3 regions of the Desulfosporomusa polytropa genome follow, and region 2 is predicted to be linked to each of the others. Evidence: riboswitches for the same ligand, from Rfam matches in the RefSeq annotation. Region 2 holds a riboswitch; each other region holds the start of a gene.
What was found. Region 2 has a riboswitch for thiamine pyrophosphate ahead of thiC (phosphomethylpyrimidine synthase ThiC). Riboswitches for the same ligand answer to the same signal wherever they lie in the genome.

Region 1 (4,248 bases), 2.2 Mb from region 2:
TAAGCCCATGGTCATTACACCGGCCACTGCTCCAGTAAACCAATCCTCAGTTGCGCCACAGTAACAAGCAATCAGGGAAGTAGCCATACAACCAGTACCTGTTACCTGCGACAATATTGCATGACCATTATTAATACGGCACAGCTCATCTCCGCGGGCAATAATATCCTGTTTACCAGTGATAGCAATTACGCAGCCCAGTTTCTCAGAAAGCTGCCGCGCCACTTTTTCTCCGTCTACCTCGTCAGCAACTGAATCAACACCCTTGATATCTGCAGCAACTCCAGCAATTATTTTCATCTCCGACATATTGCCACGAATCACCGACGGACAAACCTCCTGAATAATTCGCTTAGCTGTCGCTGTACGAAGAGCGGTAGCTCCCACTCCCACTGGATCAAAAACAATGGGAATGCCTTTTTCCCTGGCTTTTTTGCCGACAGCTAGCATAGAATCAATACTCCGGGAATTCAACGTTCCGATATTCAATACCAAGGCAGAAGCAAATGACACCATTTCTGTTACTTCCGCGATATCATCCGCCATAACCGGTGAAGCACCAATGGCCAATGTTATATTGGCACAATCATTTACCGTCACATAGTTTGTAATATGATGCACCAATGGTTTTTTGTTTTTCAATTCTAAGAGGCTATCGGATATTTTTTGCAGTAGTTCCATTGTTTTGTAACCCCCCATATCACTTTATAGAGTAGCGCAGTAATCAGCATCACTGGTATAGTGGCGCCTAATACAAAGTCCATCTTAATAAACTGATAGTACATTCCTACCCCAAGTGCCCAAACAAGCAGCGCCCCCCAATTAATAAGCATTTTAGCTTGAACCTTGCGGTTTTTAACAATAAAATACTCTGTCAACAAAACAGCAAACAACGGAGCAAACACAGAGCCAATAATAATCAGGAAACTCTCATACTGCTCAATATTAAACCACAGAGCAGCCATTGTACCAATTACCGTCATAACCAAAGCTATCCGTTTCTCATTAAGTTTCGGGAAAATATTCGCAAAACTCACACCTGCTGAATAGGCATCCAAAAAAGTAGTTGTTACCGTTGCCAAAACTACAATTCCTAGTGCTGATAACCCTAGATTGGCGGCCAACATCATGGCTGAAGGTTCTGCATTGCCAGCAGCAATGGCAGCTCCCAGCCCAATAATATACATCCAGCAGCTGCCCGCAAAGTAACCTAAGCCACTCCCCCAAGCTGCGCTTTTTTTATTTTTGGCAAAACGTGTATAATCCGCAATCAAGGGCAGCCAAGAAAGCGGCATAATGACACTTAATTCTAAGGCTTGGCCGAAAGACATGCCACCGGCTGGCGGCGCGGATAATGCTGTGCTATCTTTAAATACAACAGTACTTAACACCAGGGTGATACCAAACAACAGGAATACAGCCAGCATATTGGCTTTTTTCAAGCCACCTTCCCGGCCAAGAACAATCCATAAGAGAACTAAGCCGCCAATGCCAATCGTCCATACGGAGAGCTGATCCATGCCCCAGAGCAGCTTGCTAATCTCGTTGGCTGAGCGGGCCGCCGCAATAATCATAACTGCCGTCCAACCTACCAATTGCAAAACATTTAACACAGAAAATAAGTAGGAACCATATTCACCAAAAGAAATTCGAGTAGATACCAGCGCCGGTATCCGTTCTTGTGTACCAATTATCCCACCCAACACTAAAATACCAGTACCGACCACATGGCCAATCACAATAGCTGCTACGCCACTCTTAAAACCAAGCGGAGCCAAAAGTCCGCCTGTTAAAATCTCAGCAATAGATACAGCAGCACCAAACCACAAAAACAAGTAATGGTTAAACCCTAATGTATGATTTTCATTCGACATTCAACATTCCACCCCTTTTTATAAAAAAATAAAAAGCACACCCATAAGGATGCGCTTAAAGTACAAAAAACGCTATACCATCCCTACGCTGGCATTACCCAGATCAGGTTAAAGGGTCATAGATTTTGATCTATATCTCAGCCGGCCTTTCCAGCCCCCCTTGAAACGTCGATATTCTTTTCAGGCTCATAGTAACATATCTCATCACTATTTTCAAGTAATTAATTTACAAATTATAGAAATGCCGTCCAACAACCGGGTGCGCGTTACTTTTTCTTCTTACCAATATCCCTTTAAGGACAGATTTCCCTGACAACCACGTTTATCGCCAAATAGTTTGCTGAATTGTCCTTCTACATATAAATTGTTGCTTAAACCAGCTTTCAACCCCAAGTTGATTTGATACATATTGCTTCCAAGTCTGTTTTGGCTTTGCTCACCCGAAATATCGGCTACATTATCGCCTTTAAACTCATGGATATAATTTACCCCGAGCGAAGTATTCATTACGTTTCCGTTACTTTGCATTACCACCTTGCGCAGTTGCAGACCTAGCCGCCCTTGTAAGGAGTCACCTTTTTTTAGAGACACATTTGCTCCCACATTATCGGTAAAGCCTCCCTGATGGATACCAATATATGATAATTGCATTTGTGGTTCCAGGACCAAACCGTGCTTCTGTTGAAAAGTCACACCATGTTCCAACGAAGTAACAAACAGCCGTCCCGAATACTGCTGTTTAAGACCATACCCATAATAACCTGGCACTTTATTGGTAAAATCCAAATTGCCAACTATTAAGGCGGCATTAAAATAACCGGAACGGTTGGCTTCCATTGGTGTCCTGATTACAGAATAGAGGCCACCATAATTTCCTGTTATTTCATTATTTACGTTACTTGCCGTATTCCTTTGATTAGTTTCTCCATGTCCAGCAATGAAACCCACATACACTTTATTCTTTTCCCCAACAGCAGCCCCTTTAACTAGTTTTTCCCATCCCAACTGCAGACCTTTCGTCTGCGCATGATAGTTAGATCCAGAACTATTCGTATAGCTCGTATCATTGCCAAAAGGACTTACCCATATATCATTATTTTCTTTTCCTGCTACGACTTGAGAATTACGCAGCTCATACATATGTAGCTCTAAGTCGTCAATAATTCCTCGGCTTAGGTTCTGTCCATTGGTAATTGCCGCACTATAACTTGATAGATAATTAGGCGCATACAAAGCATATACCAGCCAGGACATTGTATTTTCAGGTTGACCACTACGTTTCCAATACTGATAAGCTCCCCCGCTACGATATTCACTTCCAGCAGCCATTGGCGATGCGGTACCAGCAATAAGCTCCGTCCCTTTTGGTACGGAAATCACATAAATATCCTGTAAATCAGAACCCCAGCCAGCCAATATCGCCTGTGCATTGCGTGAATCCTTCACAGAATAGTATTTATCCGACCACCATGCACCTAAATAACCTTGGGTAATCTCATCTGATTTCAGATGATTGCCTCTGCGGACAAGTTTCAGGTCTTGCTCAGTTTCCACGATCTGAACCGCCGTATCAGTACTACCTGGCGTACTTGTAAACGAATAAAAATTATTATAGTAATTTTTGCTGGCAAACTTAGTAAACCCCGCAGCTAGCAAAATTTGTCTTTTTTGTTCCAATAAAGCATCCGAAACACCAGGAACAATATTCACTGCACTCTGACCACTCACATTCTGAGCCGGACTGGTTCCTTGGGCTTGAATCTGAGCATCAATCGCGGCAAGCGAGCTATTCCAGTCCTTAACCTGCTGGGACTCGGCAGCAACTGGTGTGATCGTCATTAGTAATGTTGCTACACAGATAATAGCAGTAGTCAATTGTTTCTGCCAATTGTCAAAACCACTTTTAAAAGTTTGTCTTACCATCGTCGGCGCCTTTTTTGTCTCACAATCTATGAACCTATCAATCACGGCAAATACGCAACAGTAAATTCGCCGTTAGACATTGCCGATACTCTGCACTTGCCCGGATATCATCAATAGGCCTAACACCCAGGCTTGCCATTTTCCCTGCCTGAGATAGTATTTCGTCAGATAAAACCTTTCCCTTAAGAAACGCTTCTACTTCTGGCAGCACCATAACAGTCGGACCGACGCTCCCCCAAGCCAACTTAATATTTTTCACTGTTTCATCAGGGTTTACTTCCAGCATAACGGCCAAGCTAGCAATGGCAATGGCCAAAGCCTTGCGTTTACCAACCTTGTAATATGCGGAAAACGTTTGCGGTGCTGGCAGCGGAATCTGAATACCTGTTACAAATTCGCCCTGTTCCAGCATTGTGCAGCCAGGACCTTGAATAAATTCTGCAATCGGCAC
Region 2 (4,248 bases):
CGGCTTGTGACTAAAGAGCGTGGCCCAGGCTATGATATAGCCGGTATAACGCCTAATGTACCGTTGGGCTACATTCCGCAGGCGGCACATACATATGCTTATTTTGACGGCAATTATGGTGTAATAAATGAATATCAGCTTTCTATTGGCGAGTGCACAGACAAAGCCAAAGTACATCCCGAGCCTGAGCCTGGCAAACGTATTTTCTACTCATCTGAACTTTCGCGAGTTGCATTGGAACGCTGTAAGACCGCCCGTGAAGCTATACAACTTATGGGCGAACTTATTGAAACATATGGTTACTATGGTACCGGAGAAACGCTGTTGGTGGCAGATCCAAACGAAGGTTGGGTCATGGAGATGGCTGGTTATGATTTGAATGGTACGGGTGGTGTCTGGGTGGCACAACGTGTGCCTGATGACGAGTTTTTTGTAGCCGCCAATCAATTCCGTATTCGTGATGTGCGCATTGGCGCAGATGATATGATGTATTCTAAAAATATTTTTGATGTTGCCCAGCAAAAAGGCTGGTGGAAACCTGAGAATGGTTTGTTGGATTATACCAGTGTATATGGTGATGGTGAGTTTCATCACCCGTATTATTCATTGCGCCGCATTTGGCGTGCTCAATCGTTGGCAGCACCTTCGCTTGGTCTGTCTCCCTGGGTAGAGGGTGAAGCCTTTACGCGGGACTATGCTTTTACGATAAAACCAGATAGTAAACTATCGGTGGCAGATGTATTTGCCATTCATCGTGATAACTATGAAGGAACAGAATTCGACTTAACCAAGGGCTTGGCGGCAGGACCGTTTGGTGATCCTAACCGCTTTGAAGGCAATGCAGAATCAGTAGCCGACAAAGAGGGGAAACTCACACCGGTGGTAGGAGAGTTTGAACGTCCTTTGAATATTTATCGCTGTGCTTACGCGTATGTCAATCAGTCGCGGAGCTGGCTGCCTGATGCTATTGGCGGACTGACTTGGTTTGGGCCGGATCGTCCGGCTACGGCTGTTCTTATGCCGTTCTATGCAGGAGCATTGGATTTACCAAAAGCTATAGAGCGGGCCGATGTACTTAAGTATGATCGTGGCAGTTTGTGGACAGCTTTTAACTATGTAGGTAACTATTCTATGCTTAAGTATTCTTATATGATCCAAGATATTCATAAGCTGCGTGATCACTTCGAAAGTAGTGCTTTTGGTAAACAAGCCGAAATAGAAAATAATGTGTTGGCGCGTTGGCAGAGTGGTGATCATAAAGGGGCACGCGAATTGCTCAGCCGTTATAGTGATAACAATGCCAATGCTGTATTGGACAACTGGTGGAAGTTATCCGAAGATTTATATCTTAAATATAATGACGGTTATTATAATGACAAACAGGCAATTGCTCAGCCGCTGTTTTATCCGGCCTGGTGGCTCAAAAAAGTAGGTTATGAGCAAGGGCCTACTAGTTATCAAAAGAAGGCACTGGTTCAGTAAAGAGACTCTTAGATTATGCTTTGCCTTAAGTACAAAAAGCTCTGTATTCTGCAAATAGCAGATACAGAGCTTTTGTTAAAGTAAGCTATTTTATATAATACTTAAATCTTCGCCGTTAAGAATCTTCTTCATATTTTTCATGGGGCACATTTTACCGCACATGGTACAGGTATCTTCGCATTCAGGCATAGATTCTTCCCGATACTTTTTGGCCTTTTCCGGGTCAATAGACAGTTCAATCATGCGGGGGAAGTCTACATCGGCCCGGGCGGCACTCATTTGGTTATCCCAGTTGCGTGCACCGGGAATGCCCTTGGCAATGTCAGCCGCATGGGCGGCAATACGGGCAGCAATAATGCCTTCTTTCATATCATCCAGGTTGGGTAAGCGAAGGTGCTCTGCCGGGGTAACATAACAGAGAAAGTCAGCACCGTTTGCCGCAGCAATGGCACCACCAATGGCGCTGGTGATATGGTCATAGCCAGGAGCGATATCAGTGACTAGTGGACCTAATACATAGAAGGGGGCACCATGGCATAAACGTTTTTCTAGTTGCATGTTAGCGGCAATTTCATTAATTGCCATATGGCCGGGACCTTCGATCATGATTTGTACATTTCTGGCCCAGGCGCGTTTGGTTAATTCGCCGAGGGTAATGAGTTCTTCGATTTGCGCAGCATCGGTAGAGTCATTGATCGAACCTGGACGGCAGGCATCGCCTAAGCTGATGGTCACATCATATTTTTCACAGATGTCCAGCAGTCTGTCGTAATACTCATAGAATGGGTTTTCCTGGTCATTTAGTTCCATCCAGGCAAAAAGAAGCGAACCTCCCCGGGAAACAATGTTGGTGAGGCGCTTATTTTTTTTCACCCGTTCGGCTGTCTGACGGTTCATGCCACAATGGATGGTCATAAAATCTACACCGTCTTCGGCATGGCGTTCAACAACTGAGAAAAATTCATCGACAGTGATGTCTTTTAGATCCTTGTCAAGCATTCCTATAGCATCATACATAGGTACAGTACCAATCATGATCGGGGCCATTTCAATCAGCTTGCGTCGAAATTCCTGGGTTTTACCATAACAGCTCAAATCCATAATGGCTTCGGCTTTTAGGTCGATGGCTTTTTTTACTTTTTCTAGTTCAAGTTCAAGGTCACAGCAGTCTTTGGAAACGCCAAGGTTGACGTTGATTTTGGTTCGAAGTTTTTCCCCGACTCCTTTGGGGCTGAGACTGGTATGCTGCTTATTGGCAGGAATGGCAACGCGGCCACTGGCGATTAGTTGGCGCAGTAGCTCAATATCAATACTTTCCTCCTGAGCTACGATTCGCATTTGTTCAGTAAGAATCCCTCTTTTAGCGGCATCCATTTGTGTAGTATACATAGTGTTCCCCTTCCTCTATAAATGTATTTTTAGCTATAGCAAAGGGGAAGACGCGGGCAAGCTTCTTGTAGATTGATATAAAGCTTTCCTACGGTGGTATTAACCACATCAGGTTCAAGGGTCGGAATTAAATCCTCTCAGCCATGCGGCCCCCCTAGCTATAACTAATTATGCTTCTGTTATCTTCATGAGTTCGATTAATAAATCGCCTGTTTCTACAGGATCATGAGGTTTCACAAAAAGCTCTTTTACGACACCATCAAATGGAGCTTGGATCGTCGTTTCCATTTTCATGGCTTCAGTAACAAGTAAGTATTCGCCTTTTTTTACTGGAACTCCTTTTTCCACCATGATTTTAATAACTTTCCCTGTCATAGAAGCGCCAAGCTGGCAGGGGTTGTCTTTGTCTGCTTTCACTCTCGCGATTGTAATGGCCTTGATGCTATTATCTTTAACGATAACCTCACGCGGTAAACCGTTAAGCTCAAAGTTAACAATCCGAGTGCCGTCAGGAAGTGGTTCTTCAACAGAGATAAACTTAACTACAAGTGTTTTTCCTTCTTCAATATCGACTTGGATTCCTTCCCTCGGGTTTAAGCCATGTAAAAAAGTGGGGGTGTCTAACATCGACACATCACCATAGGCAGCAACAAACTTAACCCAATCGAGGAAGACTTTGGGGTAAAGGGAGTAAGCCAGCACATCACCTTCGGTTACCGGACGAGCTAGAACATCAGCCAGCATCTCACGGATTTGGTCAAAGTTAGTCGCCTCCAGCAGTTCGCCAGGACGTTTGGTTAAGGCTGCTTTACCTTTTAAAATAATGCGCTGCAGTTCTTGGGGGAAGCCCTGGTACGGTTGGCCAATCTGCCCGGAAAAGAATTCCACGACAGAGTTCGGGAAGTCTAAACTAGCCCCAGTTTTATAAATATCGTCTTCTGTCAGGTTATTTTCGACCATGAACAACGCCATATCGCCAACAATTTTGGACGAAGGAGTTACTTTGATGAGATCGCCAAACAGGTCATTGACTTGGCGATAAACCTCCTTAATGCGGTCCCACTGATTTTCCAGTCCGAGTGCTTTGGCCTGCTGTCTGAGGTTGCTATATTGACCGCCAGGCATTTCGTGCTGATAAACCTCGGGATTAGGGAAAAAGAGGCTGCTTTCAAAATCTTTATAATGGGCGCGAACATCTTCCCAGTAATGAGACAATTTATTTAAGTTGTGAATATTTACCTTAGGTTGGCGGGCATGACCCTGCAAGGCATAGTATAAGGTATTGCTGCTGGGTTGGGATGACATGCCGGCTAATGAGGAAACTGCGGTATCTACTATATCTACACCAGCATCAATGGCCCGGGCGTAGGCGTAGAT
Region 3 (4,248 bases), 2.3 Mb from region 2:
CCCGGATATCCAGAGCATTTATGATTTAATCGCTGACCGGACACTGGTAGTAAAAGTTGAAGAAGCGATTGGCACGTTAAAAATAATGTAATACCAAGGCGTTTTTTAAGAAATTTGTGTTTTGAATAGAGCAAGTACCCATAACTTAGCTGTGCTTAGGTTATGGGTACTTGCTTTTCACGTTTCGCCGGTATCTTGCCCCCTGCAGGTTGCGTGGGTGGCCGGCAAGAGCTATGGATTTATCGAGCAGTGCGACCGGGACGGTCTTTAATATCCATCGTGAGTAAGATTGCCATTCATTACCATCACTTCATTTGTTTGAAAGTATGGTAGTTAAGAATATGCGTAAAAATTCCGATTAAATAATGAAATAGCAAAATTCGTTAAAATACACTTGAATATACAAAGTATTGAATCAAATTGAAGGTGTGATAACATGGCCAATATTCTTATTGTAGATGACTCTATGATGGAAAGAAAAGTATTGGGTGATATTATGACAGCACTTGGGCATAGCGTTATAGGGGAAGCCAAAAATGGCGAACAAGCGTTGGAAGAGTATATGAAGTTAAAACCTGATCTTGTTACAATGGATTTGACTATGGGTGGCTGTGATGGTGCCGAGACTACCGCCCAAATTATAAGTGCAGATCCTGAAGCTCTTATTATTGTGGTAAGCGCACATCAAGAGAAACGTGTTATTTTGAACGCTTTGGCGCAAGGTGCCAGACACTTTATTGTCAAGCCCGTATCGGTAGACGCAGTGTCTGTGGTCCTGACTAACGTATTGCAACAGCCATTTGATAAAGAAAAACATCATGAGTTGATTAGCCGCGTTAAGAGTAGCTGGGATGCCCAGGAAAAAAGCCTCAAACGGCGTTCGGCGCGCATTCTTATTGCCGACGATTCGGCATTCATAAGACAAATGCTGCGGGACGTTGTGACAGCCTTAGGCCATGTGGTGGTGGGTGAAGTTACTAACGGTGCGCAAGCCTTTGTCGAGTATGCCCGATTAAAGCCGGATTTAGTGACAATGGACCTAACTATGCAAGGCTTAGGGGGTGCCGAGGCTATCTCGAAAATTATAGCTATTTATCCTGAGGCGCGCATTCTCGTGGTTAGCGCCATGGGGTCCCGGGAAGTCATTATTGATGCTTTGAAACGAGGGGCCAGACATTTTATTGTAAAACCTATTCGCCAGGACAAAGTCGCTACAGCTATAGAAGAGGTACTCCAGCAGAAGTTTGATTTGCAAAAACATTTATACAATGTTCATAAACTTAACGCAAGTAAGAATACGCGGGCTTTGGTAGATGTTGAAACCAAGTATGCGGCTCCCTATGCCATCAACAGGCAGGACGATAAACTTATTCGTGTATTTATCAGCGCGAGCCTTACGTTAACCAGTTTTCAGGCCCTGCTGGTCGAGTTGGAAGAGTACTTAGACGATAAACCAAGGCTGTTGCTTGATTTTGGTACAATGTCAAGGCTTGATCCACCATTATTTGAGCAATTCAATGAGTTGATCCAAACTATAGAAAACAATTTCGGTTTAGTACGGGCTATTTCGAATAGTAAAGAATTCTCAAACTCAATTACCAGCATTGAGCTTGAAAATACGAGTAACCTGCTGGCTGATGTACTTAGGTATTCAGAAAATTGAGATATACAGTTAAATTTTATTATCTTTAAAATTATCGCTGATTAGTGCCTGTCGCCTAATGGTCATTTCAATTCGTTCAATAGGCAGCATTCGCATGATGACTACGCAAACAATGCATTCCATACTTAGATAGCTTGCGTTAAATAGGAATGAATATAGATATGGCGATACCTCCGGCGGCGCATAGCTGGCAAAAAATACGATACCGGAAATATAATGGAATATAAACCGGCCAATAATACCGACGACGGTTCCCACCAGATACCGCTTTTTGAAATATCCCGCTAAGCCTAAAGCCATAAAGGGTAACGGATAATCAAATAACACCTGTACCGGGTGCAAGATATAGGGATCTTGGATCAAATTAATCAAACCATATAAAAACCCGGTGAGATACCCGACCGCAGGGCCGTAAAAAAACGCCATAAGAAGTAGAGGAATCATACTGCCAAGAGTTATGCTGCCCCCTTGAGGCATATGGTATAGCTTAAATGCGTGCAGGATGGTGGCCAGAGCAAGCGCAAGTCCGATATGGGCCATCATTCTGGCGGTAAATGTAACCTTCTTCATCCGCAGCAGCGCTATGACTAACAAAATGATTCCTCCCAGAGTCAATAGTGTAGTCGGGCTTGCTACAATCGTTGAGAGGTTTTCTACCAAGTTACCTTTCATACCTTTACCCTCCATTTGGAAAATAATTTAAGCCGCAGTCCTTTTGTAGGACTGCGGCTTTTCCCTATTACTTCAAGTCGCTTCCCTACGCTGGTATTATCCAGATCAGGTTAAGGGTTAATGAAATACTGATTTCATCTCTCAGCCCGAAGGCACCCCTAGCATATATGGAATTTTATTCCACTATAGCACTATTTTTTTTACACCACAAGTAATATATAAGTTTTGTAACTTTTGTTCTTATTTTTCACGCTTCCATTGTAAATAAACTCCCAATAAGCCTTCATCCACTGACACAGATACTTCCTGGCAATCGGCTAACGGCTGATTACTAATTGCGTAGGGCAGGTTGCGTTGGAGTTCGGCTTTTTGTAAAGGCCAGCGCACACCGTCAATCGTAACACCTAAACAGCAGTTTGATAAGGAAATCAGGGATATGATGTCAGGCATTACTTCAGCTTGTATCCTTACTGTATCTTGGCCTGATAAAAAAAACAAGACTTCAGACTCATCGGCGGCAATACCTTTGACGCCAAGTGCTTCCCAACCGGCTAACGATTGGATGTTACTAAAAGCATGGTCAAACCGTCCTCCCCATACACCGGAGACAATCGCGGTAGCCGTACCGTACATTTCTTTCGCTCTAAGCAAAGCAAGCTGAAGATCGGTATAATCCTTATCCTCAGGATAAACCTCAACCGGAACGCCCAGACTCTTCCCCCAAGCCCACGCTTCCGGGTTGGCGCTGTCACCATCACCGATAATTCGTTCTGGTGTTATACTGGTTTGCCGGCAAATATGGATGCCACTGTCAATACACCATACGGGAAAACTTTTTGCTATCTTCAGAAACCATTTATTTTCCGGCGGTCTCCCGCCTGCAGTCATCAACAGCGTTGCTTCTGGCAGAGGTTTTCTAAACGAAAGTTTAACTTGCGGTAGCTGTAAACTATGTGCCATCTTTTACACCTGTCCAAATTTCAATACTTCAGATTATTTACTTCACCCTTGTTGTCTTATTATCCTTCTTTACCCGAATGTCATTTGCAGTTGACAAAATATTACATCGTTAGTCTCCTTCAATATGGGTGCGCCCATCAAAGGGTATGAGCACGAGGTTCTGGGTTTGGGGATGATATAGCAAAGAAAAAGAACGGCTGACGGTTGTAATACCAAGGCGTTTAAAGGAATTTGTGTTTTGAATAGAGAAAGTACCCATAACTTAGCTGCGCATAGGTTGTGGGTACTTTTCTTAGTATTGTTAAATCACTCCTATGCATGGAATGGGAGATGTTCGGAGGGCCACTTTGCTGTCGACAGAGAGCTCTCTGCTTGCATGAAAAGGAACGTCTGCTGGAAGGCATGGATGCAGCTAAGGCCGATTTCGGTAGCAAGCGAAAAATGGAGGCTTAATGGAATGTTTGATCTGATTATTAAACTTGATGATGAACTTCGCATTAAGACGGTGCAGCGGGTTAACGAAAACTCTGCGCTGTTTGAAGATGCTACCTATGCCGGATTGATAAATCAAAAAATTGACCATGTATTGGGTGGTGCTCTAACAGAGCACGGAATGGTAGAACTTAATAATAAATTTTACCGATATCGGTGTATCGCCGAAGCGGCGGGGAAAGTGTTATATGTAAGCAGTGACGGAATACTGCTTGATTTTTATAAACAAATTTTTGAACATATGTCCGAAGGGGTTCAGATATATGATCGTAACGGGTATTTTTTATTTGCCAATCCTGCCAGTGAGACCTTGGAAGGGTATGACAGCCGGGCCTATCAGGGAAAGCATCTGCTCGATATTTACGATGTCAACGAAGAATACAGTACAGTTCTGACAATTTTAAGGACAAAAAAGCCGGTTGCTAACCGGTGTGACCGCTTCAAGACCAAGAATGGCACAA

Region 1: another riboswitch for thiamine pyrophosphate. It lies ahead of cytX (putative hydroxymethylpyrimidine transporter CytX); the one in region 2 lies ahead of thiC (phosphomethylpyrimidine synthase ThiC).
Region 3: another riboswitch for thiamine pyrophosphate. It lies ahead of thiT (energy-coupled thiamine transporter ThiT); the one in region 2 lies ahead of thiC (phosphomethylpyrimidine synthase ThiC).

What each region holds. Positions count from the first base shown of each region.
Region 1 covers NZ_AP042400.1:3,519,249-3,523,496, forward strand. Annotated here, with positions in the region: gene thiM (hydroxyethylthiazole kinase) at 1-681, opposite strand, end outside; gene cytX (putative hydroxymethylpyrimidine transporter CytX) at 645-1,874, opposite strand; TPP riboswitch at 1,938-2,045, opposite strand; gene ACZ449_RS18230 (autotransporter outer membrane beta-barrel domain-containing protein) at 2,154-3,797, opposite strand; gene ACZ449_RS18235 (FAD binding domain-containing protein) at 3,835-4,248, opposite strand, start outside.
Region 2 covers NZ_AP042400.1:100,975-105,222, forward strand. Annotated here, with positions in the region: gene ACZ449_RS02075 (dipeptidase) at 1-1,482, shown strand, start outside; gene thiC (phosphomethylpyrimidine synthase ThiC) at 1,573-2,871, opposite strand; TPP riboswitch at 2,940-3,037, opposite strand; gene pyc (pyruvate carboxylase) at 3,040-4,248, opposite strand, start outside.
Region 3 covers NZ_AP042400.1:3,467,624-3,471,871, reverse strand. Annotated here, with positions in the region: gene ACZ449_RS18000 (aromatic amino acid lyase) at 1-91, shown strand, start outside; gene ACZ449_RS17995 (response regulator) at 437-1,663, shown strand; gene thiT (energy-coupled thiamine transporter ThiT) at 1,673-2,335, opposite strand; TPP riboswitch at 2,401-2,505, opposite strand; gene ACZ449_RS17985 (thiamine diphosphokinase) at 2,576-3,295, opposite strand; gene ACZ449_RS17980 (sigma-54 interaction domain-containing protein) at 3,753-4,248, shown strand, end outside.